3 regions of the Klebsiella quasivariicola genome follow, and region 1 is predicted to be linked to each of the others. Evidence: predicted binding sites of a transcription regulator. Region 1 holds the regulator's gene; each other region holds the start of a gene.

Region 1 (7,460 bases):
CGAAGGCTGCATAAACACCAGCCTGAGCGGCGCCTGCCCCCAGGCCAGCCACAGCGCATAGCGGCTCTGGCGGAAAAAAAGGATCATCGACAGCGGGATGCTGATAATCAGCAGAACATTCAGCGGATAGAGCCAGACCGCCGCGGAGCCCCAGGTGTGCAACAGCTGAAGATACGCCAGCATGTCGTCGTAGAAAGGGAGACGGCGGTGGGAAATATTCCACCATAAGAATTGCAGGACGAAAAAGAGATCCATCCACGCCCAGAACAAAAACAGGGACTTCCGTTGTATTTTCATCGCTATCCTTGCGAAAAAAATCAGGCCCGCAAGGGGCCTGAGAGTAGTGCGTAGTTACGCGTTCTTCAGCACTTCACTGACAATCTCTACCGCTTCTTTTTCAATCAGCTTGCGATGTTCTTCGCCGAGGAAGCTTTCGCAGTAGATCTTGTAGGCATCTTCGGTGCCTGACGGACGCGCCGCGAACCAGCCGTTGTCGGTCATCACCTTCAGACCGCCAATCGCCGCCCCGTTGCCCGGCGCCGCGGTCAGACGGGCAGTGATCGGATCGCCCGCCAGCGTATCGGCGCTGACCATTTCCGGAGAGAGCTTGGACAGCGCCGCTTTCTGCGCGGAGGTCGCGGAAGCCTGCAGACGGTTATAGCTCGGCGCACCGAAGCGTTCCGCCAGCTCGTTGTAATGCTCCTGCGGGTTTTTCCCGGTGACGGCGGTGATTTCCGCCGCCAGCAGGCACATGATGATGCCGTCTTTATCGGTCGACCACGGCGTGCCGTCGAAGCGCAGGAAGGAGGCCCCGGCGCTCTCTTCGCCGCCGAAGCCGAAGCTGCCGTCGAACAGGCCGTCAACGAACCACTTAAAGCCCACCGGCACTTCCACCAGCTTGCGGCCCAGATCGTTCACCACGCGGTCAATCATCGCGGAGGAGACCAGCGTTTTACCGACTGCCACCTCTTTGCCCCACTGCGGACGATGCTGGAACAGGTAGTTAATCGCCACCGCCAGGTAGTGGTTCGGGTTCATCAGCCCGGCCGGGGTGACAATCCCGTGACGGTCGTAATCCGGATCGTTAGCAAACGCCAGGTCGAACTTATCGCGCAGCGCCAGCAGGCCCGCCATCGCACACTCCGAGGAGCAGTCCATACGGATGGCGCCGTCTTTATCGAGGTGCATAAAGCGGAAGGTCTGATCCACCTGATCGTTGACAATGGTCAGATTGAGCTTGTAGTGCTCGCCAATGCGTTTCCAGTATTCGATACCGGACCCGCCCAGCGGATCGACGCCCAGCGTCAGGCCGGCTTTCTGGATCGCCGCCATGTCGACGATATCCGCCAGGCCTTCGATGAACGGCTGCACCAGATCCTGTTCTTTAACGTGGCCAGAAGCCAGCGCCGCGTCCAGAGAAATGCGTTTCACGCCCTGCAGGCCGGCGGCCAGCAGTTCGTTGGCGCGGTTTTCCACCACTTTGGTGACGTTGGTATCCGCCGGGCCGCCGTTTGGCGGGTTGTACTTGATACCACCATCTTCCGGCGGGTTATGTGACGGGGTGATCACAATGCCGTCCGCCAGCGGACCGCCTTTTTTGTTATGCACCAGAATCGCGTTGGAAACCGCCGGCGTCGGGGTGAAACCGTTGTTTTCCTGCACGATCACGTCAACGCCGTTGGCGGTTAACACTTCCAGCACCGAGATAAACGCCGGCTCGGAAAGGGCGTGGGTATCTTTGCCGACATAGCACGGCCCGGTGATCCCGTTCTTCGCACGATCTTCCGCAATGGCCTGGGCGATGGCCAGGATATGCGGTTCGTTGAAGTTGTGGCGCGCCGCGCTACCGCGATGGCCAGAGGTACCGAATTTTACCGCATGCTCCGCATTACCGACTTCAGGCTTCAGCACATAGTACTGAGCAGTCAGTTGGGCGACGTTAATCAAATCACTCTGTTGCGCAGGCTGCCCCGCACGTTTATCGATTGCCATTGCCTGATCCTTCTGGTGCAAATGTTAAAAAACTAGATCGTGCCGCAAACCTTCTCAATCAGCTCCGCAGGGAACTGCATCGACTGCATGATGTGCTCGATCATGCTGCATTTACGGCCGGTATTGGTATTGGTGATAACCCACCACGGGGTACCAGGAACCTGTTTCGGTTTGGTCTGGTTGCCGCTTTTCAGCAGCGTACGCGCATCTTCCGCGAAGTAGACGCGCGTGCGGCCATGCAGAGACTCGGTGGCCTCAGCAAATGCCTGACTGTCCAGGGAGTAGAGGGTCGTCAACACCAGCATAAAACGGTTCACCGCACGCTTCTGCTCGGCGTATTCATCAGATAACAGCAGCTCGCGCATGGCGCGGACTTTATCTTTCACCGGGTTAGCGGCTTTCACCTCAACGGCAGGCGCTGGCACCAGTGCCGGCGCGGCTTTGCTGACCGGTGTAGCCGGTTGGGAAACGGCGGAAAATTTCAGCATGCGCCGTAAAATGTCGGATGCGCTCTCGCCGATATGCAGAGTGTGGCTGGCAATATAGCGATAGAGTTCATCATCAACTTCAATTGTTTTCATCTTAATCCAGTGCGATATCTTTTCTGAATACAAATCGTTGGGATTATAAGTACAAATCCCAACCGCGGATAGCGTCAAACCAGGATGGCGGTAAAACTCAGAAAACTTCTGGGTCTTGCAGCCGGATGGCAGAATGTCCAACATAATACCCTAACCCGACGGAGCGAAAAAAAGAACTTTGCCATGAAATTAAATAGCCGAGCGCAATCTGCACAGAATTCGCACAACCACTCCCCGATCGTGCTGGTCCACGGTCTGTTTGGCAGCCTGGACAACCTGGGCATCCTCGCCCGCGACCTGATCGCCGACCACGATATTGTGCAGGTCGATATGCGCAACCACGGATTATCGCCGCGGTCGCCAGAGATGACCTACCCCGCCATGGCGCAGGATCTGCTCGATACGCTTGACGCGCACCAGATTGAGCGCGCCACCTTTATCGGCCATTCGATGGGCGGCAAAGCGGTGATGGCGCTCACCGCCCTGGCGCCGGAACGCATCAGCGGACTGGTGGCGATCGATATCGCGCCGGTGGATTATCACGTACGCCGCCATGATGAGATCTTCGCCGCTATCCGCGCCGTCAGCGAATCCGCCGCCAGCACCCGCCGGCAGGCAGCGCAGGTGATGCGCGAGCATCTGCAGGAGGAAGGGGTAATTCAGTTCCTGCTGAAATCCTTCGTCGACGGCGACTGGCGCTTCAACGTGCCGGTGCTGTGGGACCAGTATCCGCATATTGTCGGCTGGGAAACCATTCCGGCCTGGCCACACCCGACGCAGTTTATTCCCGGCGGCAACTCGCCCTATGTGACCGATGCCTACCGTGAAGCGCTGCTGGCCCAGTTCCCGCAGGCGCGGGCCCACGTCATCGCCGGCGCCGGACACTGGGTCCATGCCGAGAAACCCGAGGCGGTATTACGCGCGATCCGTCGTTACCTGATGAGCATCGCCGTCTGATTGGCTAAAATATGCCCGACCGCGCCGCAGAATGCCCGCGGTCGTTGGCGCAGCCGTTCGCCTGATGTATGATGGCGCGCTATCTGCGCCGGCTAGAGCCCGGCTGCTTGTTTCCCCGAAGTCACTCAGAATCATGGCAAAAGAACAAACGGACCGTACGACATTAGATTTGTTCGCAAACGAGCGTCGCCCGGGAAGACCGAAAACCAATCCGCTGTCGCGCGATGAACAACTGCGCATCAACAAACGTAATCAGCTGAAACGCGATAAAGTGCGCGGGCTGAAGCGCGTCGAGTTAAAACTCAACGCGGATGCGGTCGATGCGCTCAACGAGCTGGCGGAAGCGCGTAATATGAGCCGCAGCGATCTCATCGAAGAGATGCTGATGACGCAATTAACCGCCCTGCGCAGCCAGGGAAAAGTCTAACTTTCCGCGAAAAACCCGCATTCATGTAGCAGAGTGTGCAGTCGGGCGTGATTGCTGTTTCCGCGCCCTTGCCTGTTCTGCTATGATTGCCGTTATCTATGGGCATCGCGTCCCTACCACATCATTTAAGTTTCAAGAGGTTATTTTACTCATGGCAATCATCGGCATCTTTTTTGGCAGCGACACCGGCAACACCGAAAATATTGCAAAAATGATTCAAAAGCAGCTTGGTAAAGATGTTGCTGATGTTCACGACATTGCCAAAAGCAGCAAAGAAGACCTGGAAGCCCACGACATCCTGCTGCTCGGCATCCCGACCTGGTACTACGGGGAAGCGCAGTGTGACTGGGACGACTTCTTCCCGACGCTGGAAGAGATCGACTTTAATGGCAAACTGGTGGCGCTGTTCGGCTGCGGCGACCAGGAAGACTACGCAGAATACTTCTGCGACGCGCTGGGCACCATCCGCGACATCATTGAGCCACGCGGCGCGACCATCGTCGGTCACTGGCCGACGGCCGGGTATCATTTTGAGGCTTCCAAAGGCCTGGCGGATGACGACCACTTCGTCGGCCTCGCCATCGATGAAGACCGCCAGCCGGAGCTGACCAACGAGCGCGTGGAGAAGTGGGTGAAGCAGGTTGCCGAAGAGCTGCACCTTGAAGAAATCAAAAACGCCTGATGATTAAGCGGCGTAACTATTGAGTTGCGTCGCATTAATAGACAAAAGCAATCAAACTAATAGCTACAAGTTTTTAACTTTTAATCACATATCTGTACAATGTCCTCTGATTCTACGAGGCACGTGACGCAGTTTGTAGCTGGTGCCTCGTTTTTGACAGCAAACCAGGCCTGATGCTTGCAGTTTTCATTTACCAGTGGCAGTTCTATAATGAGACGCATTACGTCGGGTTAATTTCTGTATGACTTCCGTTGAAGGAAGTAGATCGTTTAGCAACAGGACAGATTCCGCATGACTGACAACAATACCGCATTAAAGAAGGCTGGCCTGAAAGTCACACTTCCTCGACTGAAAATCCTCGAAGTGCTGCAGGAACCGGATAACCATCATGTCAGTGCGGAAGACTTATATAAACGCCTGATCGACATGGGCGAAGAGATTGGTCTGGCGACCGTTTACCGCGTCCTTAACCAGTTTGATGACGCCGGTATCGTGACTCGTCATAATTTTGAAGGCGGAAAATCCGTTTTCGAACTGACCCAGCAGCATCACCACGATCACCTGATCTGCCTCGACTGCGGCAAAGTGATCGAATTCAGTGATGACTCTATTGAAGCGCGCCAGCGTGAAATCGCTTCCCGTCACGGCATCCGCCTGACCAACCACAGTCTGTATCTGTACGGTCACTGTGCGGAAGGGGATTGCCGCGAGGACGAACACGCCCACGACGCAGTGGAAAAGTAATTCCCCGCGTCGTCTGCTCTGAAAAGCCAACCTGCCGGTTGGCTTTTTTATGGGCGCTTCTGCCGCGCTTCCCGCTCAGTCCCCTGGGATAACCTTCCTCGTCCCCGCTTTGTCCGGAGAGTTGATATGGAACTTCGCCAGCTACGCTACTTTGTGCGCATTGTGGAAACCGGCAGCATGGGGCGCGCTGCGCTCGATCTCAATATCGGCGTCTCGGCGCTTAGCCAGCAGATCGCGCGCCTGGAAAACGAACTGGCCATTCGCCTGCTGCAGCGGACCTCCCGCGGGGTCACGCCCACCAGCGCGGGCCTTGCTTTCTACTCCCAGGCGCAGCTGGCGCTGCGCCATGCCGATGATGCCATCCTCGCCGCCCGCGAGGCGCGCCTGTCGGGCCACGTCAGCGTTGGCATGGCCCCCAGCACCGCCTCCGTTCTCGGCGTTCCGTTCATCAATGCGATGCGCGAAAGCTACCCCGACGTGCGCCTGCATCTGGTGGAAAGCCTTTCCGGCAATCTGGAACGGATGATCAACACTCGCCAGCTCGATTTTGCTATCGTTTTCCAGCAGGAGAAGATCCTGCGCTGGAGCGCCAGACCGCTGCTGGAAGAGCGCCTGTTCCTGATTGGCAGCCATGCGCTGTTAGCCCCCCTGCAGGATGACCATATCACCCCCGACCAGCTCGCCACCCTGCCGCTGATTATGCCAAGCCAGGGCCACGGCCTGCGCGGCCGGCTGGAGGCGGTTTGCCAGCAGCATCATCTCAGCGTTGAGGTGGTGGCGGAGATTGACGGCCTGGCCCTGCTGATGCAGGCCGTGCGCAGCGGACTGGGCGCCACTCTTCAGCCCGGGGCCGCCATCTCCCATCTCGACCATCAGGCGCTAAGAGTGATCGGCGTCGCCAATCCGGTGCTGAGTCGCCCCAACTTTCTGGTCAGCCTGTCCGATGATGAGCTCACCCCGGCAGGGCTTGCCGCACGGGTAATACTGAGCAAAGTCATGCGTCAGCTGGTGGAGTCTGGCCGCTGGCCGGGCGCTACCCTTTACACCAACTAAACCCCTCTTTAGCACTACGCCATAGCGCTCTGTCGCCGTTACCGCCTACATTCCCATTACAAATTTAACAATTAATTAAATTGTAAGGGAGCCGATAATGGTGGATGTACTGGTGATTGGCGGCGGCAATGCCGCGCTATGCGCCGCCTTAACCGCCCGGGAGGCCGGCGCCTCGGTGCTGCTGCTGGAGGCGGCGCCGCGGGAGTGGCGCGGCGGCAACTCGCAGCACACCCGTAACCTGCGCTGTATGCACGATGCGCCGCAGGACGTGCTGGTCGACAGCTATCCGGAAGAAGAGTATTGGCAGGATCTGCTGCGCGTCACCGAGGGGAACACCAACGAAGCGCTGGCCCGGCTGGTGATCCGTACCTCGTCACAGTGCCGCGACTGGATGCGCCAGCATGGGGTTAACTTTCAGCCGCCGCTCTCGGGCGCTCTGCACGTTGCCCGCACCAACGCCTTTTTTATGGGCGGCGGCAAAGCGCTGGTCAATGCCTATTACCGCAGCGCGGAGCAGATGGGGGTGCAGATCCGCTACAACACGCCGGTGCAGGCCCTGGAACTGCGCAACGGGGAATTTGTTGCCGCGCTGGCAGGCGAGGAACGGATTGTCGCGAAAAGCTGCGTCCTCGCCGCCGGCGGATTTGAATCCAACCGCGAATGGCTGCGCGAGGCCTGGGGGCAGAACGATCGTGGCGAATGGCCCGCCGATAATTTCCTCATCCGCGGCACCCGCTTCAATCAGGGGGTACTGCTCAAGTTTATGATCGACGCCGGGGCCGATATTATCGGCGATCCTTCGCAATCCCACTGCGTCGCCATTGACGCCCGGGCGCCGCTCTATGACGGCGGGATCTGCACCCGCGTCGACTGCGTGTCGCTGGGGGTGGTGGTGAATCGCGATGCCGAGCGTTTTTATGATGAAGGAGAAGATTTCTGGCCCAAACGCTACGCCATCTGGGGGCGACTGGTCGCCCACCAGCCGGGGCAAATCGGCTACTCGATCATCGACAGTAAAGCCATT
Region 2 (7,460 bases), 740 kb from region 1:
GATCTGTTTTAGATCACACTAAATCCTTAGATTTAACATTTATTGATCCAGATTAATTTTTGCAACCAATCGCAATATGCTGATTCCCTCTCACATCAATTTTCACTTATCAGCCAAAAATTTATTTCTGCCCCTCTTGCCGCCGCTGAGGCGGCTGGATAAGTTAACTGCCGACAATCTGTGTTGATGCGTTTTTTTCAGGTGTAATTATGAGTGAAATCAACCCGTGCATGACGTGCGGTGCCTGTTGTGCGTATTTTCGAGTCTCTTTCTACTGGGCGGAAGCCGACGACGCGGGCGGCGTGGTGCCCTCCGCGCTGACCGAGCCGCTGACCCCCTTCCTGCGCTGCATGAGCGGCACTAACCAACGCCAGTGCCGCTGCGCCGCGCTGTCGGGCACCATTGGCGACACCGTCCACTGCACTATCTATGAAAATCGTCCCTCGCCGTGCCGGGAATTTGCCATGTCCGGGGAAAACGGCGTGGAAAACGATGCCTGCAACCGGGCGCGGGCGCGCTATGGCCTGCCGCCATTGCGCTCTCTTTACAAAGATATACCTGCCCGGACCGGCGCAGAGAGTGCTACGACGGAACGATTTGCGGTACAATCGCCGGCTAGTTAACACCTGCAACACTCAAGGAGAATGCATGTCTATCACGGCGAAGTCCGTCTACCGTGACACCGGGAATTTTTTTCGTAATCAGTTCATTACCATTTTGCTGATTGCGCTGTTGTGCGCGTTCATTACGGTAGTGCTTGGCCATGCCTTTTCACCCAGCGATGAGCAGCTGTCGATACTCAGCGAAGGCGACAACCTCACCGGTAGCGTAGGCCTGTTCGAGCTGGTGCAGAACATGACGCCGGAGCAGCAGCAGGTCCTGCTGCACGCCTCGGCGGCATCGACCTTCTCGGGCCTGGTGGGCAATGCGATCCTCGCCGGTGGCGTCCTGCTGCTGATCCAGCTGGTCTCTGCAGGTCATCGCGTCAGCGCCCTGCGCGCCATCGGCGCTGCGGCGCCGGTGCTGCCGAAGCTGCTGCTGCTGATCCTGTTCACCACTTTCCTGGTGCAGATGGGGATGATGCTGGTACTGGTGCCCGGCGTGCTGCTGGCCATCGTGCTGGCCTTTGCGCCAATCATGCTGGTACAGGACAAAATGGGCATCCTCAGCGCCATGCGTAGCAGCATGCGCCTGGCGTGGGCCAATCTGCGGCTGGTGGCGCCGGCCATTATTGGCTGGCTGGTGGCGAAAACCCTGCTGTTACTGCTCGCTTCCAGCTTTGCCGTCCTGACGCCGAATGTGGGTGCAGTGGTCATCAACACGATCAGCAACCTGATTTCCGCCCTGTTGCTGATCTATTTATTCCGCGTGTATATGCTTATCCGCCGCTAATTTTAACCAGGATCGGGGCGTTCCCCGGTCCGTCCTGAAAGACGGGATCGATGTATGAAGCAGTTTCTGGATTTTTTACCCCTGGTGGTCTTCTTTGCCTTCTATAAGCTTTACGATATCTACGCCGCCACTACCGCACTGATCGTGGCGACCGCCATCGTGCTGATCTACAGCTGGGTGCGCTATCGTAAAGTCGAAAAAATGGCGCTGATCACCTTTGTACTGGTGGCCGTCTTTGGCGGGTTGACCATCTTCTTCCACAATGATGAGTTTATTAAATGGAAGGTGACGGTGATCTATGCCCTGTTCGCCGGCGCGCTGCTGTTTAGCCAGTGGGTGATGAAAAAGCCCCTGATCCAGCGCATGCTCGGCAAAGAGCTGACCCTGCCGCAGCAGGTCTGGTCACGGCTTAACCTTGCCTGGGCGGTGTTCTTTATCCTCTGCGGGCTGGCCAATATCTATATCGCCTTCTGGCTGCCGCAGAATATCTGGGTGAACTTCAAGGTCTTTGGCTTAACCGCCCTCACGCTGGTCTTTACCCTGCTGAGCGGGATCTACATCTACCGCCATATGCCGCAGGATGACCACCACTAACGCCTCCGCCGGCGCGCCATCGCGCGCCGCGCTCGCCCCCTATAATCTCACTGCGCTGGCAAACATTCCCTTCAACCACACAACCTCAGCGCATACGCTGACAGCTTCCCGGCCACACTGTGCAGGCTCCCTTCACGATTTCTCCCAACTGCATAAAAAGTTGCGATAATTGTGAGGATTTTATGGAGATTTATTTCCCCACATTGTAATGATAATGATTATCATTAATATTCTCGATCTCGTTTTTCTTTGCTTTGAAAAGGATATTTATATGAGATCGCTGCAATATTATGCCCCCACGACCCTGGCGCTGGTCATATCCAGCCTGCTTGCCCCGACCGCCTTTGCTGAAGAGTCAGAACAAGATACCGAAACGATGATTGTGCGCAGTACGGCGGAAGAGGCGCTCAAGCAACAGCCCGGGGTGTCGATTATCACGGCAGATGATATTGCTAAGCAGCCGCCGGTCAACGATCTCTCAGACATCATCCGTAAAATGCCCGGGGTGAATTTAACCGGCAACAGCGCCAGCGGCAGTCGGGGTAACAACCGCCAGATTGATATCCGCGGCATGGGGCCGGAGAACACCCTGATCCTGATAGATGGAGTACCGGTCACGTCACGTAACGCGATTCGCTATAGCTGGCGCGGCGAACGCGATACCCGAGGCGACAGCAACTGGGTACCTGCCGAAATGGTCGAGCGAATTGAAGTTCTCCGCGGTCCGGCAGCCGCGCGCTATGGTTCCGGCGCGGCGGGCGGAGTGGTCAATATCATTACTAAACGCCCAACCAACAACTGGCACGGTTCGCTCTCTTTCTTTACCAATCAGCCGGAAAACAACAAGGAAGGCACGACTAATCGCGCTAATTTCAATCTCAGCGGCCCACTCGCCGGCGAGGCGCTGACGATGCGCCTGTATGGCAATATCAATAAAACGGAACCCGACGCCTGGGACATTAACCATGCGCAAAACGGTTCCTATGCTGCGGGACGCGAAGGGGTACGCAATAAAGATATTAACGCCCTGCTGTCATGGAAAATGACCCCGCAACAGATCCTCGATTTCAACTACGCCTACAGCCGTCAGGGGAATATCTATGCCGGTGATACCCAGTACAGCAACGGCAATCTTAGCCCGAACGGGCTGGTGGACTCCCTGTACGGCCACGAAACGAATCGTCTCTATCGTCAGTCCTGGGGGCTGACTTACAACGGCCTATGGGATTGGGGCCAGTCCAAAGCCGGGGTTTACTACGAGAAAACTAACAATACCCGCCTGCAGGAAGGTTCCACTGGCCGCGTCGAGGGCATGATCAACAGTGAGGATTATGCCACCAGCCGTCTGGAATCCTGGCGTACGACCTCGGAATTCAATGTGCCTTTCTTCTGGCTGGCGGACCAGACGCTGACGCTGGGAATGGAATGGAACCATGATCAGCTCGACGATCCGGCATCGATGCAGGCCACTGACAGCAACGGCGAGACTATCCCCGGAACCTCGGGCGATCCTGCTCAACGTAGTACCAAAAACAGCGCCACCCTCACCGGGATCTATCTGGAGGATAATATCGAAGCCGTACCCGGCACCAACCTGATCCCCGGCATTCGCTTTGATTATCATAATCAGTTTGGCAGCAACTGGAGTCCAAGCCTCAACGTTTCTCAGGCGCTGGGCGATATGTTCACGCTGAAGGCCGGTATCGCGCGCGTGTTTAAAGCGCCTAACCTCTATCAATCCAGTGAAGGCTATTTGCTCTCCACCCGCGGCAATGGTTGTCCGAACACTATCGCTGAAGGCAGCTGCTATCTGCTGGGCAACCCTGACCTCGATCCGGAGATCAGTATTAACAAAGAGATCGGTATCGAATTCAACCTTAATGGTTACGCTGCCGGAGTTACCTGGTTCCGCAACGATTACAAAAACAAAATCGTCTCCGGAACCGAGGTGCTGGGCTATACCTCCAGCGGCAATAATATTCTGCAGTGGCAGAACGGCGGCAAAGCCGTGGTCGAAGGGCTGGAAGGAAATCTGCTGATCCCGGTGCTGGCTGATATCCTGAGCTGGCGGACCAATGCCACCTGGATGCTCAAATCGGAAAGTAAAGAGACAGGCAACCCACTGTCGGTTATCCCGAAATATACCGTTAACACGATGCTCGACTGGCAGGTAAACGACGCCCTGTCTGCAAATGTGAACTGGACGCTTTATGGCCGTCAGAAGCCGCGTCAGTATGCGGAGATCCGCAACGAAACCGGGACCCTTGCCACTACCGAGGTTGGCGCCTATTCCATCGTGGGGATCGGTACTCAGTACCAGCTAAACCGGGATATTCGCCTGAACGCCGGAATAAGTAACCTGTTTGATAAGCAACTGTATCGCGAAAACGCTGGCGCCTCGACCTACAACGAGCCTGGCCGCGCGTATTACGCCGGGGTGACTCTCTCCTTCTGAACCGCCGCGCCCGCGTCAGCGGGCGTATTCCCCTATTCTCACTGCGCCGTTTTCATAGTAGCATCCCGCTGATCGTCTTTGACCACAACAGAGTAGAGCATGACAACAACAGATCTCGCCCCGAAGGGTGAAATGGTTTTACGCACCCTGGCAATGCCGGCGGATACCAATGCCAACGGGGATATTTTTGGCGGCTGGCTGATGTCGCAGATGGATATCGGGGGCGCCATCATGGCCAAAGAGATCGCTCAGGGTCGCGTGGTGACCGTGCGCGTGGATGGGATGACCTTTTTACGCCCGGTGGCCGTCGGCGACGTGGTGTGCTGCTACGCCCGCTGCGTCAAGCGCGGCAACACCTCGGTGACGATCAATATCGAAGTATGGGTGAAAAAAGTCTCTTCCGAACCAATTGGCCAGCGCTACAAGGCGACGGAAGCGCTGTTTATCTACGTTGCTGTCGATAATCAGGGTAAACCACGCCCCCTGCCAGCAGAATAAGAAGGAGCCCGGCTCACCGGGCACCTGACTTACAGAAAGCCCAGCAGCGAAAAGAAGAAGTAGCCGATGACAATCACGATCACCGGCAGCACGTACAGTGGGAAATACTGCACCAGGATAGTATGGCGCGGAACCACAATGCGTTCGGCGAGCTGCTCGCGGGTTAACCCATCTACGCCTTTGGCCTGCTCAAGGATCAGCTGGTCCTCAATCCCCTCGCGGAGAAATTTCGCCTGCCGCGCCATCCGCGCGCCGGAAGCCTGCAGGGCCATGCCGACGAACACCAGAATGAAGATGATCCAGAAGCCGATGTTCAGGCTATGGTGAAAATCCGGCAGCGGTGAGTTGTACCAGAAAAAGTTCAGGAACGGCGTGTTAAAGCGCATCATCTCAATCATCACGTGCGCAAAATCCATCATTACCGCATCAATGCCGGGTTTCTTTTCACTGTGCTCATACATAAATTTGAGCACAGAAATCAGCGTCGACAGCACGGCGGGAATAAAGATAACCCATCCTAAAATGCGTTTAATAACCGCTATGCGTCCAGCTTGTTGGTACGTCATGAGTTCCCCTTGTTAAAGACGCGTTGGTGGTTCGCCTGCTGCCTGTTGCGTGGCGCTGGCGTCCCTCGCTCCCCCGAGTAGGTCGGGTATAAGTCTATCTGCCACGGCGAATTTCGCCCAATAATGCGCGGTATGATATACCATGATTGCCGATTCGTTTATCTGATTACGCAACAGGAGAAGGACTTATGTCAGCGAAGCGCCGCATTGAGGCCGCGATATTTGATATGGACGGGTTGCTGATTGACTCGGAGCCGCTTTGGGATCAGGCGGAGGTCGAGGTCATGGAAAGTCTGGGGGTGGATACCCGTCGCCGCGATGAACTGCCCGACCTGCTCGGTCTGCGAATCGACCTGGTGGTGGATCTGTGGTACGCCCAGCAGCCATGGCACGGCGTAGACCGGGCGGAAGCCACCGCGCGCATTATCCGTCGCGCCATCGAACTGGTGGAAGCTTCCCGTCCGCTGCTGCCGGGCGTGCGCGAAGCGGTGGCGCTGTGTAAAGCGCAGGGCTTGAAGGTGGGTCTGGCCTCGGCCTCGCCGCTGATGATGCTGGAAAAAGTGCTCGATATGTTTGAACTGCGCGACCAGTTTGCTGCTCTCGCCTCTGCGGAGCATCTGCCCTGGAGCAAACCGCACCCGCAGGTGTACCTCAACTGCGCTGCCGCCCTGGGAGTTGACCCGCAGCGCTGCGTCGCGCTGGAGGACTCGGTCAACGGCATGATCGCCAGCAAAGCCGCGCGCATGCGGTCTATCGTGGTGCCGGAAGCGGAGAACAGCCGCGACCCGCGCTTTGTGCTGGCGGACGTCAAGCTCCCGTCACTGCAGGCACTCACTGCTGAGCACTTGCTCGGCTAACACCGCTGGCGGGTGCAACGATCGCTGTCACGCCGCCAGAACTTAAATCAAAACACAGTTTCATTTTAATTGTAATTTTGTTTCTCTGCCTCTATGCTGGGGACAGGTGGCGTCATGGTACGCCTGAAGATCAGCTGACAGAGGTGCATATGATACTGAACGCCTTCGACCTGACGGGTAAGGTCGCCATCGTGACCGGTTGCGATACCGGCCTGGGACAGGGAATGACGCTGGGCCTGGCGCAGGCCGGGTGCGATATCGTCGGCATTAACCGCAAGATCCCCCATGATACAGCCGAACAGGTTCAGGCGCTGGGACGTCGGTTTCATGCCATACAGGCGGATCTCAGCCATCAGAGTGATATGACTGCCCTGGTTGACCAGGCCGTGGCGGCGATGGGCCGGGTCGATATTCTGGTCAACAACGCGGGTACTATTCGTCGCCATGATGCCCTGAATTTCCCGGAAAGCGACTGGGATGCGGTGATTGACCTGAATCTTAAAGCCGTGTTTTTCCTTAGCCAGGCGGTTGCCAGACAGTTTATTCATCAGGGCGACGGCGGGAAAATCATCAACATTGCCTCGGTGCTCTCGTTTCAGGGCGGTATTCGCGTGCCCTCCTACACCGCCTCGAAAAGCGGCCTGCTCGGCCTCACCCGTCTGTTGGCCAATGAATGGGCCAGCCAGGGTATCAACGTCAACGCCATTGCTCCCGGCTATATGGCGACCAATAACACTCAGCCGCTGCGCGAAGACGAAGAGCGTAACCAGGCGATCCTCGAACGCATTCCCGCCGGGCGCTGGGGTGTGCCGGGCGATCTGCAGGGACCGGTGGTGTTTCTCGCCTCGTCTGCCGCTAACTATGTTAACGGCTACACGCTGGCCGTCGATGGCGGATGGCTGGCGCGCTAAGAGTTTGTGACAAAGAGTTACACCGTCACCTCTTCCGTACACTGTATAAAAACCCTATACTGTATGAATCGACAGTTTAGGGTGTATGATCATGACGGCGGAAGGCCATCTCTTCTTTTCAATCGCCTGCGCAGTATTTGCCAAAAATGCAGAATTAACGCCGGTGCTGGCGCAGGGCGACTGGTGG
Region 3 (7,460 bases), 110 kb from region 1:
CCCTTCTCGCGATTCAGCTCGCTCAACAGCTCCAGCAGGTCGATCTGATGGCTGATGTCCAGCCAGGTGGTCGGCTCATCCAACAGCATAATCGCCGTCTCCTGGGCCAGCACCATCGCAATCCACGCCCGCTGCCGCTGGCCGCCGGAAAGCGTGTCGACGCTCTGCAGCGCCAGATCGCTGATCCCGGTCGCCCGCATCGCCTTGTTCACCGCCTCTTCATCTTCTTTGCGCCAGCGGGTAAACAGCGGCTGGTGCGGATAGCGCCCGCGGGCCACCAGCTCCTGCACCGTGATATCGCCAGGGGTGGTGGCATTCTGCGCCAGCAGCCCGATGCGGCGGGCAACCTCTTTACTGGCGTACTGCTGGATCTGCGCGCCGTCGAGCCAGACGTGGCCGCTGGCGGGCGTCATCAGGCGACTGAGGGTGCGCAATAGCGTCGACTTGCCGCAGCCGTTGGGGCCGATAATGGCGGTGAAGTGACCGTCAGGGATGGTCACGTTCAGCGACTCGGCGATGGTCTTGTTCCCGTAGGCCAGGGTTAACTGCTCGCCGCGCAAACGGGAGGGGACAGCACTCATTTTTTGCGGGACTCCTGAATCAACAATGCAATAAGGTAAATACCGCCGAGGCTGACGGTTAACACGCCAACCGGCAGCTGCCACGGCATAAACAGCCGTTGGGCGCCGTAATCGGCCAGCGCCAGCAGCAGCGCGCCGCACAGGGCCGACTGGGTCAGTCCCCAGCGGGCCGTGCCGCTCAGGCGGCGGGCGATATGCGGCGCCACCAGCGCGATAAATGAGATCGGCCCGGCCAGCGCCGTCGAGGCGGCGGTGAGCACCACCGCCACCAGCATCAGCAGCAGGCGCGAACGCTCGACCTGCACCCCCAGCGCGCAGGCGGTATCGTCGCCCATCTCCAGCAGCCGCATCCGGCGAACCAGCAGGGCGCTGCCCACCAGCATCAACAGGATCAGCGGCGCCGACGGCCAGGTTTTACCCCAGGTCAGGCCATTAAGCGATCCGGCGTTCCACAGGCCCGCAGAAAGGGCGGTCTCCAGCGAGGCGCGCAGCAGCAGCCAGGTGTTGAATGCCACCAGCATGGCGCGCACGCCGATGCCGATAATGATCAGGCGGAAGGTTTCGATCCCGTTGCGCCAGGCCAGCAGCCAGACCACCAGCGAGGTCAGCACCCCGCCGGCCATCGCCGCCAGGGCGATCGCCGTCAGGTTCTGGCCGAAGAGGACCATTGCCACCAGCACGCCGCTCCAGGCGCCGGTGTTAAAGCCCATCACGTCCGGGCTGCCGAGCGGGTTACGGGTCAGCGACTGGAAAATGGCGCCGCTGACGCCGAGCGCGGCGCCGATGAGCAGCGCCATTAACACCCGCGGCAGCCGCCATTCGTTCACCACCATCGCGACGTTGCGCGGCGCATCGCCGAACAGCGCCGAGAACACCTGGTCAATCGTCAGGGGCACCGGGCCTTGCGCCAGCCCGAGCAGAGAAATCAGCAGGCTGGCGGCCATCAGCAGCAGACAGCTGGCTATCAGGCGGCGGGACGGAGCAATCACAGTCCACCTCCCCGCGGCTGGCGGCGCACCAGCCAGATCAGCACCGGCGCGCCGAGAAAGGCGCTCACCACCGATACCCGCAGTTCGCCGGGCACCAGCAGGCGGCCAATCACGTCGGCAAACAGCAGCAGGGCCGGGGTGGCGAGCAGGGTGACCGGCAGCGACCAGCGATGATCGGCCCCCACCAGCCAGCGCGCCATATGCGGCATCATCAGGCCGATAAAGGCGATGGGGCCGACGACGGCGGTGGCGCTGCCGCACAGGACGGTGATGACGATCAGGCCGATCAGCTGGGTGCGGGCGACGCGGCTGCCGAGGGCGGTGGCGGTATCGTTGCCCAGGCTCAGGCTGTTCAGCGCCCGGCTCAGCAGCAGAGCGGCGATCCCCGCCACGACTACCGGCAGCAGGACAATTTTCAGCGTTTGCAGGGTGCGGATATCCAGCGAACCGGCCTGCCAGAAGCGTAGCTGATCGTAGACGTCCGGGTTGAGCAGGGCGATGCCGTTGGACAGCCCCTCGAGTACCGCCGCAAGGGCGACCCCGGCGAGAGTGAGGCGCACCGGGCTCAGCTGACCGCCGCCCTGGCTGCCGGTAAAGGCTACCAGCAGCGAGGCGCAGAGCGCGCCGCAGAACGCCAGCAGCAGCTGCTCCTGCGGGGAAGTGATCCCGAACAGCGCCGCGCCGAGGACGATGGCGAAGCTGGCGCCGGAGTTGACCCCCAGCAGGCCGGGGTCGGCCAGCGGGTTGCGGGTGAGCGTCTGCATCAGCGCGCCGGCGAGGCCGAGGGCGACGCCGGCCAGCAGACCGGCCAGAGTGCGCGGCAGGCGCGCGTCCAGCACGATAGTGCAGTCGGCGCTTTGACAGGTTCCGCTGAAGGCGGTGAATACCGTGCCGATCGGCAACGATTTGGCGCCGATGGTCAGGCTAAGCGCGGCGGCTAAGGCGAGTAATAGCAACAATCCGGGCACGGCGACAGAGCGTACCGCGGTCGTAGAAAACGACATAACTGACATCCCTGATATGATAATGATAGTAATTATCGTTATCGATTTTATTCAGCTATGGTAGCATGACCCACAGTAAAAAGGGTATTAAAAATAACGACAAGGCGCTGTAATGAACCGACAATCCTGGCTGCTCAATCTCAGCCTGCTGAAAACTCACCCGGCGTTTCGCGCCGTTTTTATCGCTCGCTTTATCTCTATTCTGTCGCTTGGCCTGCTGGGCGTGGCCATCCCGGTGCAGATCCAGATGATGACCCATTCGACCTGGCAGGTCGGGTTGTCGGTGACCTTGACCGGCGCGTCGATGTTTGTTGGCCTGATGGTGGGGGGCGTACTGGCTGACCGCTATGAGCGCAAACGCCTGATCCTGCTGGCGCGCGGCACCTGCGGCGTGGGCTTTGTCGGCCTGTGTCTGAACGCCCTGTTGCCGGAGCCGTCGCTGGCGGCGATCTACCTGCTGGGGATTTGGGACGGGTTCTTCGCCTCGTTGGGGGTGACCGCGCTGCTGGCGGCGACGCCGGCGCTGGTGGGGCGGGAAAACCTGATGCAGGCCGGGGCCATCACCATGTTGACGGTGCGCCTTGGCTCGGTGATTTCGCCGATGATCGGCGGCCTGCTGCTGGCCACCGGCGGCGTGGCCTGGAACTTCGGCCTGGCGGCGGCGGGGACCTTTATCACCACCTTAACCCTGCTGCGTCTGCCGCAGCTGCCGCCGCCTCCGCAGCCGCGTGAGCATCCGCTGCGCTCCCTGCTGGCGGGGCTGACCTTCCTCTGCCAGAGCCCGCTTATCGGCGGGATTGCGCTGCTCGGTGGTCTGCTGACCATGGCCAGCGCGGTGCGGGTGCTCTATCCGGCGCTGGCCGACGGCTGGCAGATGTCGGCCGGACAGATTGGCCTGCTGTACGCTGCGATCCCGCTCGGGGCGGCGCTGGGGGCGTTGACCAGCGGCCAGCTGGCCCAGACGGTGCGGCCAGGCGCGCTGATGCTGGCGACCACGGTGGGATCGTTTATCGCCATTGCGCTGTTCAGCCTGATGCCGCACTGGGCGTTGGGTGCGCTGTGCCTGGCGCTGTTTGGCTGGCTGAGCGCTATTAGCTCGCTGCTGCAGTACACCCTGATCCAGACCCAGACGCCGGAACATATGCTTGGACGGATTAACGGCCTGTGGACCGCGCAAAACGTCACCGGCGACGCCATCGGCGCGGCGCTGCTCGGCGGCTTAGGGGCGGTGATGACCCCGGCGGCATCCGCCAGCGCCAGCGGCTGGGCGCTGGCGCTCGTCGGTGTGCTGCTGGTGGGGCTGCTACGCGAACTGCGCCGTTTCCAGCGCCCGGAAATCGTCAATGAAAGTTAAGTAGGGTGCGCTTGCCCGGTGGCGGCTGCGCCTTACCGGGCCTGGGGTATGGCAGGCCGGTGCAAGCTCAGTAGGCCGGGCAAGCGCCGCGCCGCCCGGCAAAGAGTTCAGGCCGCGTAGCTGTTCTGATGGCACAGCCCGCGTTAGCCGAACAGGCTGGAGAGACGCTGGAGCACCAGCAGGGCGCTGTAGTAGTCAAGGCGGAAGGTCTCGGTGCCCAGCGGGTAGACGCGTTTGCCTTCGACCGCCGGGAGATGCGCCAGCAGCGGATTAGCGTAGATAGCATCCACATCTTTCTGGTCGCCGGCGAACAGGAACAGGCTCTGACCGTTCAGACCGGCCGCGAGGTTCTCCCCGCCCAGCTGCACGATATCGTGGCGTTTGCCCTGGCTGTGGCTGGCGGGCAGGCCGCCCGGCAGCGTCGCCAGGCTAAAGCCCAGCTGTTCAAGCATCTGCCCCTGAGCCGATGCCGGCGTCCAGATATTGGCGTTGTGCGCGGCGGCGGTATAGACCAGGGCGGTCACCGGCTGCGGCGGCAGTTTCATTTTTTCTTTTAACGAAACGAGCTGTTTATTGAAGTCGGCAATGCGCGCGCTGGCCTGCTGCTCATGGCCGGTGATCTGCCCCAGCTGGGTGAGCAGGGTTTGCCAGCTTTTATCGTCATAGTTGATGACCAGCGTCGGGGCGATCGTTTTGAGCTGATCGTAAAGCGGCAGGGCGGAGTCGCCGCCGGTCGCGCTCACCAGGATCAGATCCGGCATCTGGGCGGCCACCGCTTCGGCGCTCGGTTCGCCGATGTACAGCCGCGCCAGCTTACGGGCTTTGGCGACCTCGCTCCACTGGCGCAGAAAGCCCTGATTATCTGCCACGCGGTTGTTCGGGGTGGTGGCGCCGCTGGCGACCACCGGCGCGTCAATCGCCAGTAGCGAGCCGGTGAGGGTCACGCTGGTGGAGACAATGCGCAGCGGCTGGCTCGGCAGGGTGTGGGTCCCGTAGCTGTCGGTGACCTGGCGCGGCCAGTCCGCCGCCTGGGCTGAGGTAATTCCTAAAAGCAACAGCATGCCGGTCAGCGCACCGCGGCGGCAGAAAGAAAAGAAGTTCACGTCATCGCATCCTGATTTGAAAGGTGATAAATGCGTCTCATTTTCAACTTTGTGCCAGCAGGATGCAAGCCAAAGTGGCGGCGCCATGACGTAACGCGGTTGACATGGCGGGCAATACCTTTTAGGTTAGCCAACCAAAATATAAATGATAATTATTCTTAATATCTTTATCGTTTTTGGAGGATGATATGGAAACGTCACTGGCTGAGGATGTAAAGAAACCGACCCGGACCCTGTCGCCGGACAGCTTCTTCTTTATGTCGCCGTACCGCAGTTTTACCACTTCAGGCTGCTTCCGTCGCTTCTCACAGCCCGCCGTTGGCGGCGATGCGCTGAACGGCGAGTTCCAGCAGCAGATGGCCGCCGCCTTTGCCGAGGCCCGGGCGGCGGGGATCCGCAAGCCGGTGATGGTCGGGGCTATCCCGTTCGACACCTGTCAGCCTTCCGAGCTCTATATCCCCGAGCGCTGGGAAGCGTTCTCTCGCCCGGAAAAGCAGCGTTCCGCCCGCTATGCCGCGCCGCTGGAGGCGATGGAGGTGGTGGAGCGTCGGGAGATCCCGGAGCAGGACGAGTTTCTGGCGATGGTAGAACGCGCCGCCGCGCTGACCGCCACCCCGGAAGTCGACAAAGTGGTGCTATCACGGCTTATCGATATTACCACCCGCGACCGCGTCGACAGCGGCGCGCTGATGGAGCGACTGATCGCCCAGAACCCCGCCAGCTTTAACTTCCACGTGCCGCTCTCCGACGGCGGCGTGCTGCTGGGCGCCAGTCCGGAGCTGCTGCTGCGTAAAGAAGGACAGCGCTTCAGCTCGTTACCGCTGGCCGGCTCCGCCCGTCGTCAGCCGGACGATGTGCTGGACCGCGAAGCAGGCAACAAACTACTGGCGTCCGGCAAAGATCGTCACGAACACGAGCTGGTGACCCAGGCGATGAAGAGCGTGCTTGGCCCGCGCAGCAGCCAGCTGTCGCTGCCGGAGTCGCCGCAGCTGATTACCACCCCGACGCTCTGGCATCTGGCGACGCCGATCGAAGGTACAGCGCTGGCGGAAGAAAACGCCATGTCGCTGGCCTGTCTGCTGCACCCGACCCCGGCGCTGAGCGGCTTCCCGCACCAGGCGGCGAAGCGCCTGATCGCCGAGCTCGAACCCTTCGATCGCCAGCTGTTCGGCGGCATCGTTGGCTGGTGCGACGATGAAGGCAACGGTGAGTGGGTGGTGACCATCCGCTGTGCGCGTCTGCAGCAGCGTACGCTGCGCCTGTTTGCCGGCGCGGGTATCGTCCCGGCCTCTTCGCCGCTGGGCGAATGGCGCGAAACCGGCGTCAAACTGACCACCATGCTTAACGTATTTGGCTTGAATTAAGAGGCAAGGATGATTGCATTTACCCGTTGGCCGGAAGCGTTCGCGTCCCGCTATCGTCAAAAAGGCTACTGGCAGGATCTGCCGTTAACCAATCTGCTTACCCGTCATGCGGACAATGACGCCGTGGCGATTATCGATGGCGAGCGGCAGATTAGCTACCGCCAGTTTAATCAACTGGTGGACAATCTTGCCTGCTCGCTGCAGCGCCAGGGACTGAAGCGCGGGGAAACCGCGCTGGTGCAGCTGGGCAACGTCGCCGAGTTTTACATCACCTTCTTTGCTCTGCTGCGCATCGGCGTCGCGCCGGTGAACGCGCTGTTCAGCCATCAGCGCAGCGAGCTTAACGCCTACGCCGCACAGATTAAACCGGCGCTGCTGATTGCCGATCGTGAGCACGCGCTGTTTGCCGATGATAGTTTCCTCCACGCGTTTATCGCGGAGCATCCTTCTCTGCGCGTCGCGCTGCTGCGTAACGACGGCGGCGAGCGCGATCTGGCGACGGAGATTAACCGCCCGGCGGATAACTTTGTCGCCAATCCAACCCCTGCCGACGAAGTGGCCTTTTTCCAGCTCTCCGGCGGCAGCACCGGGACGCCGAAGCTGATCCCGCGCACCCATAACGATTACGACTACAGTATCCGGCGCAGCAACGAGATCTGCGGGATCAACGCGGAGACGCGCTACCTCAACGCGCTGCCGGCGGCGCATAACTATGCGATGAGTTCCCCGGGTTCGCTCGGTGTCTTCCTCGCCGGCGGCCGGGTGATCCTCGCCGCCGACCCGAGCGCCACCCTCTGTTTCCCGCTGATTGAACAACACCAGATCAACGTCGCGTCGCTGGTGCCGCCGGCGGTCAGCCTGTGGCTGCAGGCGATCCATGAATGGGGCGGCAACGCGCAACTGCAATCGCTGGAGCTGCTGCAGGTCGGCGGCGCACGCCTGTCGGCGACCCTCGCCGCGCGCATTCCGGCGGAAATCGGCTGCCAGCTGCAGCAGGTGTTCGGCATGGCGGAGGGGCTGGTGAATTACACCCGCCTTAACGACAGCCCGGAGCGAATTATCAAT

The links. The regulator Fur, encoded in region 1, represses iron uptake genes when iron is present. The targets are predictions, from matches to a motif close to ATAATAATGAGAACNACTATCAA.
Region 2: a site for Fur is predicted at 2,195-2,217, ahead of B8P98_RS16125 (TonB-dependent siderophore receptor). Genes of this name have one in related genera too.
Region 3: a site for Fur is predicted at 5,171-5,193, ahead of fepB (Fe2+-enterobactin ABC transporter substrate-binding protein). Genes of this name have one in related genera too.

The regions. Positions count from the first base shown of each region.
Region 1 covers NZ_CP022823.1:3,977,557-3,985,016, forward strand. The annotation lists gene B8P98_RS20100 (hypothetical protein) at 1-297, opposite strand, end outside; gene pgm (phosphoglucomutase (alpha-D-glucose-1,6-bisphosphate-dependent)) at 352-1,992, opposite strand; gene seqA (replication initiation negative regulator SeqA) at 2,025-2,573, opposite strand; gene ybfF (esterase) at 2,757-3,530, shown strand; gene ybfE (LexA regulated protein) at 3,664-3,957, shown strand; gene fldA (flavodoxin FldA) at 4,109-4,639, shown strand; gene fur (ferric iron uptake transcriptional regulator) at 4,931-5,383, shown strand; gene tcuR (tricarballylate utilization LysR family transcriptional regulator TcuR) at 5,510-6,436, shown strand; gene tcuA (FAD-dependent tricarballylate dehydrogenase TcuA) at 6,534-7,460, shown strand, end outside.
Region 2 covers NZ_CP022823.1:3,236,513-3,243,972, forward strand. The annotation lists gene B8P98_RS16110 (YkgJ family cysteine cluster protein) at 210-623, shown strand; gene B8P98_RS16115 (YciC family protein) at 649-1,392, shown strand; gene B8P98_RS16120 (septation protein A) at 1,447-1,986, shown strand; gene B8P98_RS16125 (TonB-dependent siderophore receptor) at 2,258-4,441, shown strand; gene yciA (acyl-CoA thioester hydrolase YciA) at 4,541-4,939, shown strand; gene B8P98_RS16135 (YniB family protein) at 4,969-5,505, opposite strand; gene hxpB (hexitol phosphatase HxpB) at 5,694-6,362, shown strand; gene kduD (2-dehydro-3-deoxy-D-gluconate 5-dehydrogenase KduD) at 6,512-7,273, shown strand; gene B8P98_RS16150 (metal-dependent hydrolase) at 7,365-7,460, shown strand, end outside.
Region 3 covers NZ_CP022823.1:4,083,882-4,091,341, reverse strand. The annotation lists gene fepC (iron-enterobactin ABC transporter ATP-binding protein) at 1-581, opposite strand, end outside; gene fepG (iron-enterobactin ABC transporter permease) at 578-1,570, opposite strand; gene fepD (Fe(3+)-siderophore ABC transporter permease) at 1,567-2,574, opposite strand; gene entS (enterobactin transporter EntS) at 2,687-3,928, shown strand; gene fepB (Fe2+-enterobactin ABC transporter substrate-binding protein) at 4,072-5,031, opposite strand; gene entC (isochorismate synthase EntC) at 5,220-6,395, shown strand; gene entE ((2,3-dihydroxybenzoyl)adenylate synthase EntE) at 6,405-7,460, shown strand, end outside.